Linked DNA regions of Solwaraspora sp. WMMA2065. The protein of the gene in region 2 binds, or shares a complex with, the protein of the main gene of each other region. Links are inferred from orthologs where the notes say so. Each region holds a gene or a part of one and is shown on either strand. Other genes may lie near its edges.

Region 1 (4,669 bases), 3.8 Mb from region 2 along the record:
TCCGGCGTCAACGCCTGGCTCAGTCGTCCTCGTCGTCGAGCCGGGCCAGCCAGGTGGCGAACCGCTCCACCGGGGTCTCGAACTCCGGGTGCAGGTCGACGAAGTCACGCAGCCGTTCGGCGAGCCAGGAGATGGCGACCTCCTCCTCGCCGCGGCGCTGCGCCAGCTCCTCGATGCCCCGGTCGGTGAAGTACACGTGTCCCTCCCGGTCAGCGTCGCGGCAGCGCGGCGTCGATCAGCGCGGACTGCTCGGCGTCGTGCAGCTTCGTCGAACCGACGGACGGTGCCGCCGCCGCCGGCCGGGAGATCCGCCGCAGCCGTACGCCGTCGAGGTGCTCCAGCAGGTTGAGCGCGACGAACGACCAGGCGCCCTGGTTGGCCGGCTCCTCCTGGACCCAGGCGAAGTCCTCGGCGTTCGGGTAGCCGGCCAGCGCCGCGCGGACCTGCTCCACCGGCAGCGGGTACAGCTGCTCCATCCGAATGATTGCGGTGTCGGTGTCGAGCTGACCGTTGCCGCCGGCGACCGCGTGCCGCTCGACGCGGGCCTGCAGCAGGTCGTAGTAGATCTTGCCGGTGCACAGCAGCACCCGCTTGACCGCTGCCGGCCGGCCGTCGGCTACCGGGTCCGGCAGCACCGGCTGGAAGGTGCCGGAGGTGAAATCGGCGACGGGGGAGACGCACAGCTTGTGCCGCAGCAGCGACTTGGGGGTGAACACCACCAGCGGTTTGCGCTTCGGCGACAGGGCCTGCCGGCGCAGCAGGTGGAAGTAGTTCGCCGGGGTGGTCGGGATCGCGATGCGCATGTTGTCCTCGGCGCACATCTGCAGGTAACGCTCCGGACGCCCGGACGTGTGGTCCGGACCCTGCCCTTCGTGGCCGTGCGGCAGCAGCAGGGTCAGCGCCGACCGCTGCCCCCACTTGACCTCGCCCGAGGAGACGAACTCGTCGACGATCGACTGGGCGCCGTTGACGAAGTCGCCGAACTGCGCCTCCCAGAGCACCAGCGCTTCCGGGTTCTCCACCGAGTAGCCGTACTCGAAGCCCATCGCCGCGTACTCGCTGAGCAATGAGTCGTGTACGAAGAACCGCGACTCGTCGGTGACCAGGCTGGCCAGCGGCAGGTAGTCGCGGCCGGTGTGGGCGTCGACCACCGAGGCGTGCCGCTGCACGAAGGTGCCCCGGCGGGAGTCCTGCCCGGCGAGCCGGACGGTGACCCCGTCGGCGAGCAGCGTGCCGAACGCGACGATCTCGCTGAAGCCCCAGTCGATGTCGCCGGAGACCGACATCTTCGCCCGCCGTTCCAGCAGCTGCTGGATGCGCTTGTGCGGGGTGAAGCCCTCCGGCAGGTCCACGTGCGCGTCGCCGACCGCCTGCACGGCGGCGGCGTCCACTGCGGTCGCCACCTGCGGCTCCGGCTCCGGCTGGCGGCCGGGCAACCGGCTGGTCGCCGAGGTGGCGGCGTCCCGGGTCGCCTTGAACACCTGCTCCAGTTGGGTTTGGTAGTCGCGCAGCAGCTCCTCGGCGTCGGTGATGGTGATGTCACCCCGGCCGATCAGCTCCTCGGTGTAGAGCTTGCGGACGCTGCGCTTGGAGTCGATGATCGCGTACATCAGCGGGTTGGTCATCGACGGGTCGTCGCCCTCGTTGTGCCCGCGTCGCCGGTAGCAGACCAGGTCGATCACCACGTCCTTGTTGAACGCCTGACGGTACTCGAAAGCGAGCCGGGCGACCCGGACGACCGCCTCCGGATCGTCGCCGTTGACGTGGAAGATCGGCGCCTGGATCATCCGGGCCACGTCGGTGGAGTAGAGCGAGGACCGGCTGTGCTCCGGTGCGGTGGTGAAACCGACCTGGTTGTTGACCACCACGTGCACTGAGCCGCCGGTCCGGTAGCCGCGCAGCTGCGACAGGTTGAGCGTCTCGGCGACCACGCCCTGCCCGGCGAACGCGGCGTCACCGTGTACCAGCAGCGGCAGCACGGTGTAGCCCTCCAACTTGAGGTCGATCCGGTCCTGCTTGGCCCGGACGATGCCCTCCAGCACCGGGTCGACCGCCTCCAGGTGCGAAGGATTGGCGGTCACCGACACGGTGATGCCGTGCTCGCCGTCCGGGGTGGTGAACTTGCCGACCTGACCGAGGTGGTACTTGACGTCCCCGGAGCCCTGAGTGGACTTCGGGTCGAGGTGCCCCTCGAACTCAGAGAAGATCTTCTCGTACGGCTTGCCGACGATGTTGGCGAGCACGTTGAGCCGGCCCCGGTGGGCCATGCCGATGACCACTTCGTCGAGGTCGGCCCGGGCCGATGACTGCAGGACCTCGTCGAGCAGCGGGATCAGTGACTCGCCGCCCTCCAGTGAAAAGCGCTTCTGCCCGACGTACTTGGTCTGCAGGAAGGTCTCGAACGCCTCGGCTGCGTTGAGCCGGTTGAGGATGTGCTTCTGCTCGGCGGCGTCAAGTTTCTCGTAGCCGCGCTCGATCCGTTCCTGGATCCAGCGGCGCTCCTCCGGGTCCTGGATGTGCATGTACTCGATGCCGACCCGGCGGCAGTAGGAGTCGCGCAGCACGCCGAGGATCTGCCGCAGCTTCATCCGCTGCTGGCCGGCGAAGCCGTCCACCGGGAAGGTGCGGTCCAGGTCCCACAGGGTCAGGCCGTGCTGCAGCACGTCCAGGTCCGGGTGCTTACGGATCTTGAACTCGAGCGGGTCGGTGTCAGCCATCAGGTGCCCGCGCACCCGGTACGCGTGGATCAGCTCGTTGACCCGGGCGGTCTTGTTGATCTGTCCCTCGGAGCTGACCGCCACGTCGCGTACCCAGCGCACCGGCTCGTACGGGATCCGCAGCGCGGTGAAGAGCTGGTCGTAGAAGCCGTGCTCGCCGAGGATCAGCTCGTGCATGGTCTTGAGGAACTCGCCGGACTGCGCACCCTGGATGATCCGGTGGTCGTAGGTGCTGGTCAGCGTGATGACCTTGCTGACCGCCAGGTCGGCGAGGGTCTCTTCGGACATCCCGGCGTACGGGGCCGGGTACTCCATTGCGCCGACACCGATGATCGCCCCCTGCCCGGTCATCAGCCGGGGCTGGGAGTGCACGGTGCCGATGCCGCCCGGGTTGGTCAGCGAGATCGTGGTGCCGTTGTAGTCGTCCATGGTCAGCTCGCCTCGGCGGGCGCGGCGGACCACGTCCTCGTACGCCTGCCAGAACTGCCGGAAGTCCATCTGCTCGCACGCCTTGATCGACGGCACCACCAGGGTCCGGGAGCCGTCCGGCTTGGCCAGGTCGATGGCGATGCCGAGGTTGACGTGCTCCGGCGCGACCATGTTCGGCTTGCCGTCGATCTCGGCGAACGAGTTGTTCATCTCCGGGTGCTCGACCAGCGCCCGGACCATGGCGTATCCGATCAGGTGGGTGAAGCTGACCTTGCCGCCACGGCCCCGGGCCAGGTGGTTGTTGATCACGATGCGGTTGTCGACCAGCAGCTTGGCCGGGACCGCGCGCACGCTGGTCGCGGTCGGCACAGCCAGCGACGCGTCCATGTTCTGCACGATCCGGGCGGCGACCCCGCGCAGCGGCGTCTGCCGACTGCCACCGGCCGCCGAACCGTTGTCGGCTGCTGTCTTGTCGGCTGGTGCCTTGCCCGCCGTTCTGGTCGCGGCGGGCTGGCTGCCGGTCGACCTGCCGGCGGTGGTCTTGCCCGTGCCCTCCTGACCGGCGGCCGGCTTGGCCGGTGCCGTCTTGCCGGCCGGTGCCGTCTTGCCGGCTGGTGCAGCCTTGCCGGCCGGCGCGGTCGCCCGGGTGGGGCTGCTCTTTGCCGTGGTGGTGGGCTCGGCCGCCCGGCGGGTGGTCCCGCGCCCCGGCGCGGGCGCCCCGGTCTGCTGAGCGGTCCGCGCGGCCGGCGCGTCGGTGCCGGCCCGGGCTGCCGCCGTGGTCGCCGTCGCGGCGGCCGCCTCGGTGGGCGAGGCGACCTGCTCGTGGCTGTAGTCGGCGAAGAAGTCGTGCCAAGCCGGATCTACGCTGGCGGGATCGGTGAGATACTTCTGGTACATCTCATCGACGATCCACTCGTTCGGGCCGAAGCCCGCCAGCGGATTGTCCTGCGAAGTCTGCTGGGTCGACACGGCCGGTAATCGCCTCTTTCACGCGGTCGGATTTGTCACGCGGGGGACGCCACCAGGGTCGGGGCGCTGGTCGGGACGGCTACCAGGCTACGCCGTACGCCGACGGGCGGCATTGTCGCATGCGGCTCGTGTCACTTTTCACAACGGTTGCCCCAGCCGTACCGGCCGGCACGGCGGTTGCCGTACCGGCCGGAATGGCAGGTCAGTGGTGGTAGGCCCGACCGGTCAGGAGATGTCCCGACGGCGGGTGATCACCGTACCGACGATGCCGGTCAACAGCGCGTAGCCGATCAGGATCAGCGCGCCGGTCCACCGGGGTGGGCTGTCCGGCAGGTCGGTGCCGGCGACCATCAACTGCGACGCGATCGAGGGCACCAACCACTGCAGGTCGCTGACCCAGTCGCCGAACCGGGACGCCAGTGTGGCAAGGATGATCGCTGTGCCGAGGTAGCCACCCAAATAGAGCAGGATCGCCGAGACGGTGGCCCCGAGCTGACTGCGGATCAGCACCCCGAAGCCGACCCCGAAGATCGCCCACAGCAGGTAGGCCAGGC
Region 2 (3,102 bases):
CCCGCAGCCAGTCCTGCATGGCGATCCACGGCACCCACTGCCGCCCACTGCCGAGCTTGCCGCCCAGCCCGAGCCGGAACGGCAGCAGCTGCGGCTTGAGCAGGCCGCCGTCACGGTGCAACGGCAGACCGGTGCGTAGCCGGACCACCCGTACGCCGGCGTTCTCGGCCGGCCCGGTGGACGCCTCCCAGACCCGCGCCACGTCGGCCAGGAAACCCTCACCGGCCGGGGCGTTCTCCTCGACCGGCTGGTCGCCGGTGTCGCCGTACCAGCCGACCGCTGACGAGTTCAGCAGCACCGCCGGCCGGTCCGCTGCCGCGAGACCGGACATCGCGGTGGCCAGCGTGGTGGTGCTGTCCACCCGGCTGGACCGGATCAACGCCTTGTAGCCGTCGGTCCAGCGTTTGTCGCCGACCCCGGCACCGGCCAGGTTGATCACCGCGTCGATGCCGGTGAACACCGCCGGGTCGAGCTGCCCGGCCGACGGCGACCAGCTGAACTCCGCCGGCCCGCGCGCCGGCCGGCGGACCAGTTGTACGGTCTCGTGTCCGCAGCTGTGCAGGTGGTCGGTCAGTCTGGTGCCGAGGAAGCCGGACGCGCCGGCCAACAGGATGCGCATGCGGACATCTTCGCTGATCGCGGTGGTGCCGGCTGCGGACCACCGCCATTGGGTGCAAAACGGCGGGTGGGTGCCGGCCGGGATCGGCCGGCACCCACCGCTACGGCAACCGGGGTCGCTCTGTCGTGGAACGCCGTCAGGACAGGCCGAGCTCGCCTTCGAACGCGCCGGCCTCCAGCCGCTCCTTGACCGCGCTGAGGAACCGGGCGGCGTCCGCGCCGTCGACCAGCCGGTGGTCGTAGGACAGCGCCAGGAAGACCATCGACCGGGGTGCGATGATCTCGCCGAGCTCCGGGTCGTCGACCACCGCGGCGCGTTTCACCACCGCTCCGGTGCCGAGGATGGCGGCCTGCGGCAACGGCACGATCGGGGTGTCGAACAGCGCCCCACGGCTGCCGGTGTTGGTCAGCGTGAAGGTGGCACCGGACAACTCGTCGGGCCCGATCTTGTTGGTCCGGGTCCGCTCCGCCACGTCGGCGATCCGCCGCGCCAGCCCACCGAGGTTGAGATCGCCAGCGTCGCGGATCACCGGCACCAGCAGACCCCGCTCGGTGTCCACCGCTACGCCGAGGTGCTCCCCGTCGGGGTAGGTGATCGTGCCGGCCTGCATGTCGATGGAGGCGTTGACCACCGGGTAGGTGCGCAGTGCCTCCACCGCCGCCAGCGCGAAGAACGGCAGGAACGACAGTTTGACGCCGTGCTTGGCCTGGAAGTCGCCCTTGACCCGGGCCCGCAACCGGGCGATCTTGGTCACGTCGACCTCGACGACCGTGGTCAGTTGGGCCGAGCTCTGCAGGGACTCGTGCATCCGCTTGGCGATGACCGTCCGGGTCCGGCTCATCTTCTCGGTCCGGCCCCGCAGCGGGCTGGGTTGCGCCTTGGCCGCCGTCGGTGCCGTAGCCGGTGCCGCCGGCTTGGCCTGTTCGGCCTTGGCCCGCTCGGCTGCGGCCCGCGCCTGTTCGGCCGCGGTCAGCACGTCCTGTTTGCGGATCCGCCCGCCGACCCCGGTGCCGCGCACCGAGGCCAGGTCGACCCCCTGCTCGGCGGCGAGCCTGCGGACCAGCGGGGTGACGTAACCGCCGGCACCGTTGGCGCTGGCCGGTGGGGCCGCTGGAGCGGTCTGCTGTGCCGGCGGTGCCGGCGGTGCGGCCTGCGCTGGCGAGGCGGACTCGGTGGCCGGGGCCGGGCTGGCGTACGAGGCACCCGGCTGGGCCGGCGCGGGAGCGGCCGGCTCCGATTGTGCCGCCGGCTGCGGCTGGGCGGGGTCGGCCTGCGGCGCGGTGGCCGGCTCCGGTGCGGCGGCCGGCTCCGGTGCCGCCGGAGCCGAGGCCCCGCCGGGGCTGCCGACCAGTGCCAGTTCGGCACCGACGTCGGCGGTGTCGTCCTCCGGCACCTTGATCTCCAGCAGCGTCCCCGCGACCGGCGACGGGATCTCAGTGTCGACCTTGTCGGTGGAGACCTCCAGCAGCGGTTCGTCGACCTCCACGGCGTCACCGACCTGCTTGAGCCAGCGGGTTACGGTGCCCTCGGTGACGCTTTCGCCGAGAGCCGGCATCCGGACCGCAGTGGCGTCGCCACCAGACGTCGGCGGCGGGCCGTCCGCCGGCTGGGCCGGCTCCGGCGCTGCGGCCGGCTCCGGCTCCGCAGGCTGTTCCTGCGGCGCGCTCGCAGCGGGGGCGGTCCGCCCACCGTCGTCCTGCTGCCCGTCGTCCTCCTGACCACCGGAGATGACCGCGAGTTCGCTGCCCACCTCGGCGGTCTCGTCCTCGCTCACCACGATCCGGGTGAGCACCCCGGCCGCAGGCGACGGGATCTCGGTGTCGACCTTGTCGGTGGAGACCTCCAGCAGCGGTTCGTCGACCTCGACCCGGTCGCCTTCCTGCTTCAACCAGCGGGTGACGGTGCCCTCGGTGACGCTCTCGCCGAGCCGGGGCATGGTGACCGATACCGGCATATCTACAAGACTCCTCTAGTCAGGCGTGTGCGTGCAGCGGCTTGCCGGCCAGGGCCAGGTGGGCCTCGCCCAGCGCCTCGCCCTGGGTCGGGTGGGCGTGTACGAGTGGTGCGACGTCGGCCGGGTCGGCCTCCCAGTTGTAGATCAACTGTGCCTCGCCGATCAGCTCGCCGACCCGGGCACCGACCAGGTGCAGTCCCACGACCGGGCCGTCGACGACCCGGACGAGCTTGACGAAGCCGGTGGTCTTGAGGATCTGGCTCTTGCCGTTGCCGCCGAGGTTGTAGTTGTAGGTCTTGACCTTGTCGGCCCCGTACTGCTCCTTGGCCTTCGCCTCGGTCAGCCCGACCGAGGCGAGCTCCGGGTCCGAGTAGGTGACCCGGGGGATACCGCTCTCGTCGACCACCGCCGGGCTGCGGCCGGCGATCTCCTCGGCGACGAAGATGCCCTGCTGGAAACCGCGGTGGGCCAGCTGCAGGCCGGGTACGATGTCGCCCACGGCGTAGACGTTCGGCAGATTGGTCCGCAG

What was found. Proteins that work in one complex are often made in the same cells at the same time.
Region 1: sucB (region 2) and O7610_RS28985 share a complex: the UniProt entries of both Bacillus subtilis proteins name them as parts of the 2-oxoglutarate dehydrogenase (OGDH) complex. The link is inferred for Solwaraspora sp. WMMA2065 from one-to-one orthologs.

The regions. Positions count from the first base shown.
Region 1 is NZ_CP128361.1:6,366,478-6,371,146, forward strand. What follows is about bases 10-4,514. They hold O7610_RS28985 (multifunctional oxoglutarate decarboxylase/oxoglutarate dehydrogenase thiamine pyrophosphate-binding subunit/dihydrolipoyllysine-residue succinyltransferase subunit), read right to left. Parts: upstream 4,116-4,514; coding sequence 210-4,115; downstream 10-209. Other genes in these bases: O7610_RS28980 (DUF6104 family protein), read right to left, coding at 20-196; O7610_RS28990 (DUF2705 family protein), read right to left, coding at 4,341-4,514. Also shown: more of O7610_RS28990, read right to left, coding at 4,515-4,669. UniProt on the Bacillus subtilis protein: E1 component of the 2-oxoglutarate dehydrogenase (OGDH) complex which catalyzes the decarboxylation of 2-oxoglutarate, the first step in the conversion of 2-oxoglutarate to succinyl-CoA and CO(2).
Region 2 is NZ_CP128361.1:2,611,076-2,614,177, reverse strand. What follows is about bases 165-3,102. They hold sucB (2-oxoglutarate dehydrogenase, E2 component, dihydrolipoamide succinyltransferase), read right to left. Parts: upstream 2,574-3,102; coding sequence 756-2,573; downstream 165-755. Other genes in these bases: lpdA (dihydrolipoyl dehydrogenase), read right to left, coding at 2,593-3,102; O7610_RS11755 (TIGR01777 family oxidoreductase), read right to left, coding at 165-619. Also shown: more of O7610_RS11755, read right to left, coding at 1-164. UniProt on the Bacillus subtilis protein: E2 component of the 2-oxoglutarate dehydrogenase (OGDH) complex which catalyzes the second step in the conversion of 2-oxoglutarate to succinyl-CoA and CO(2).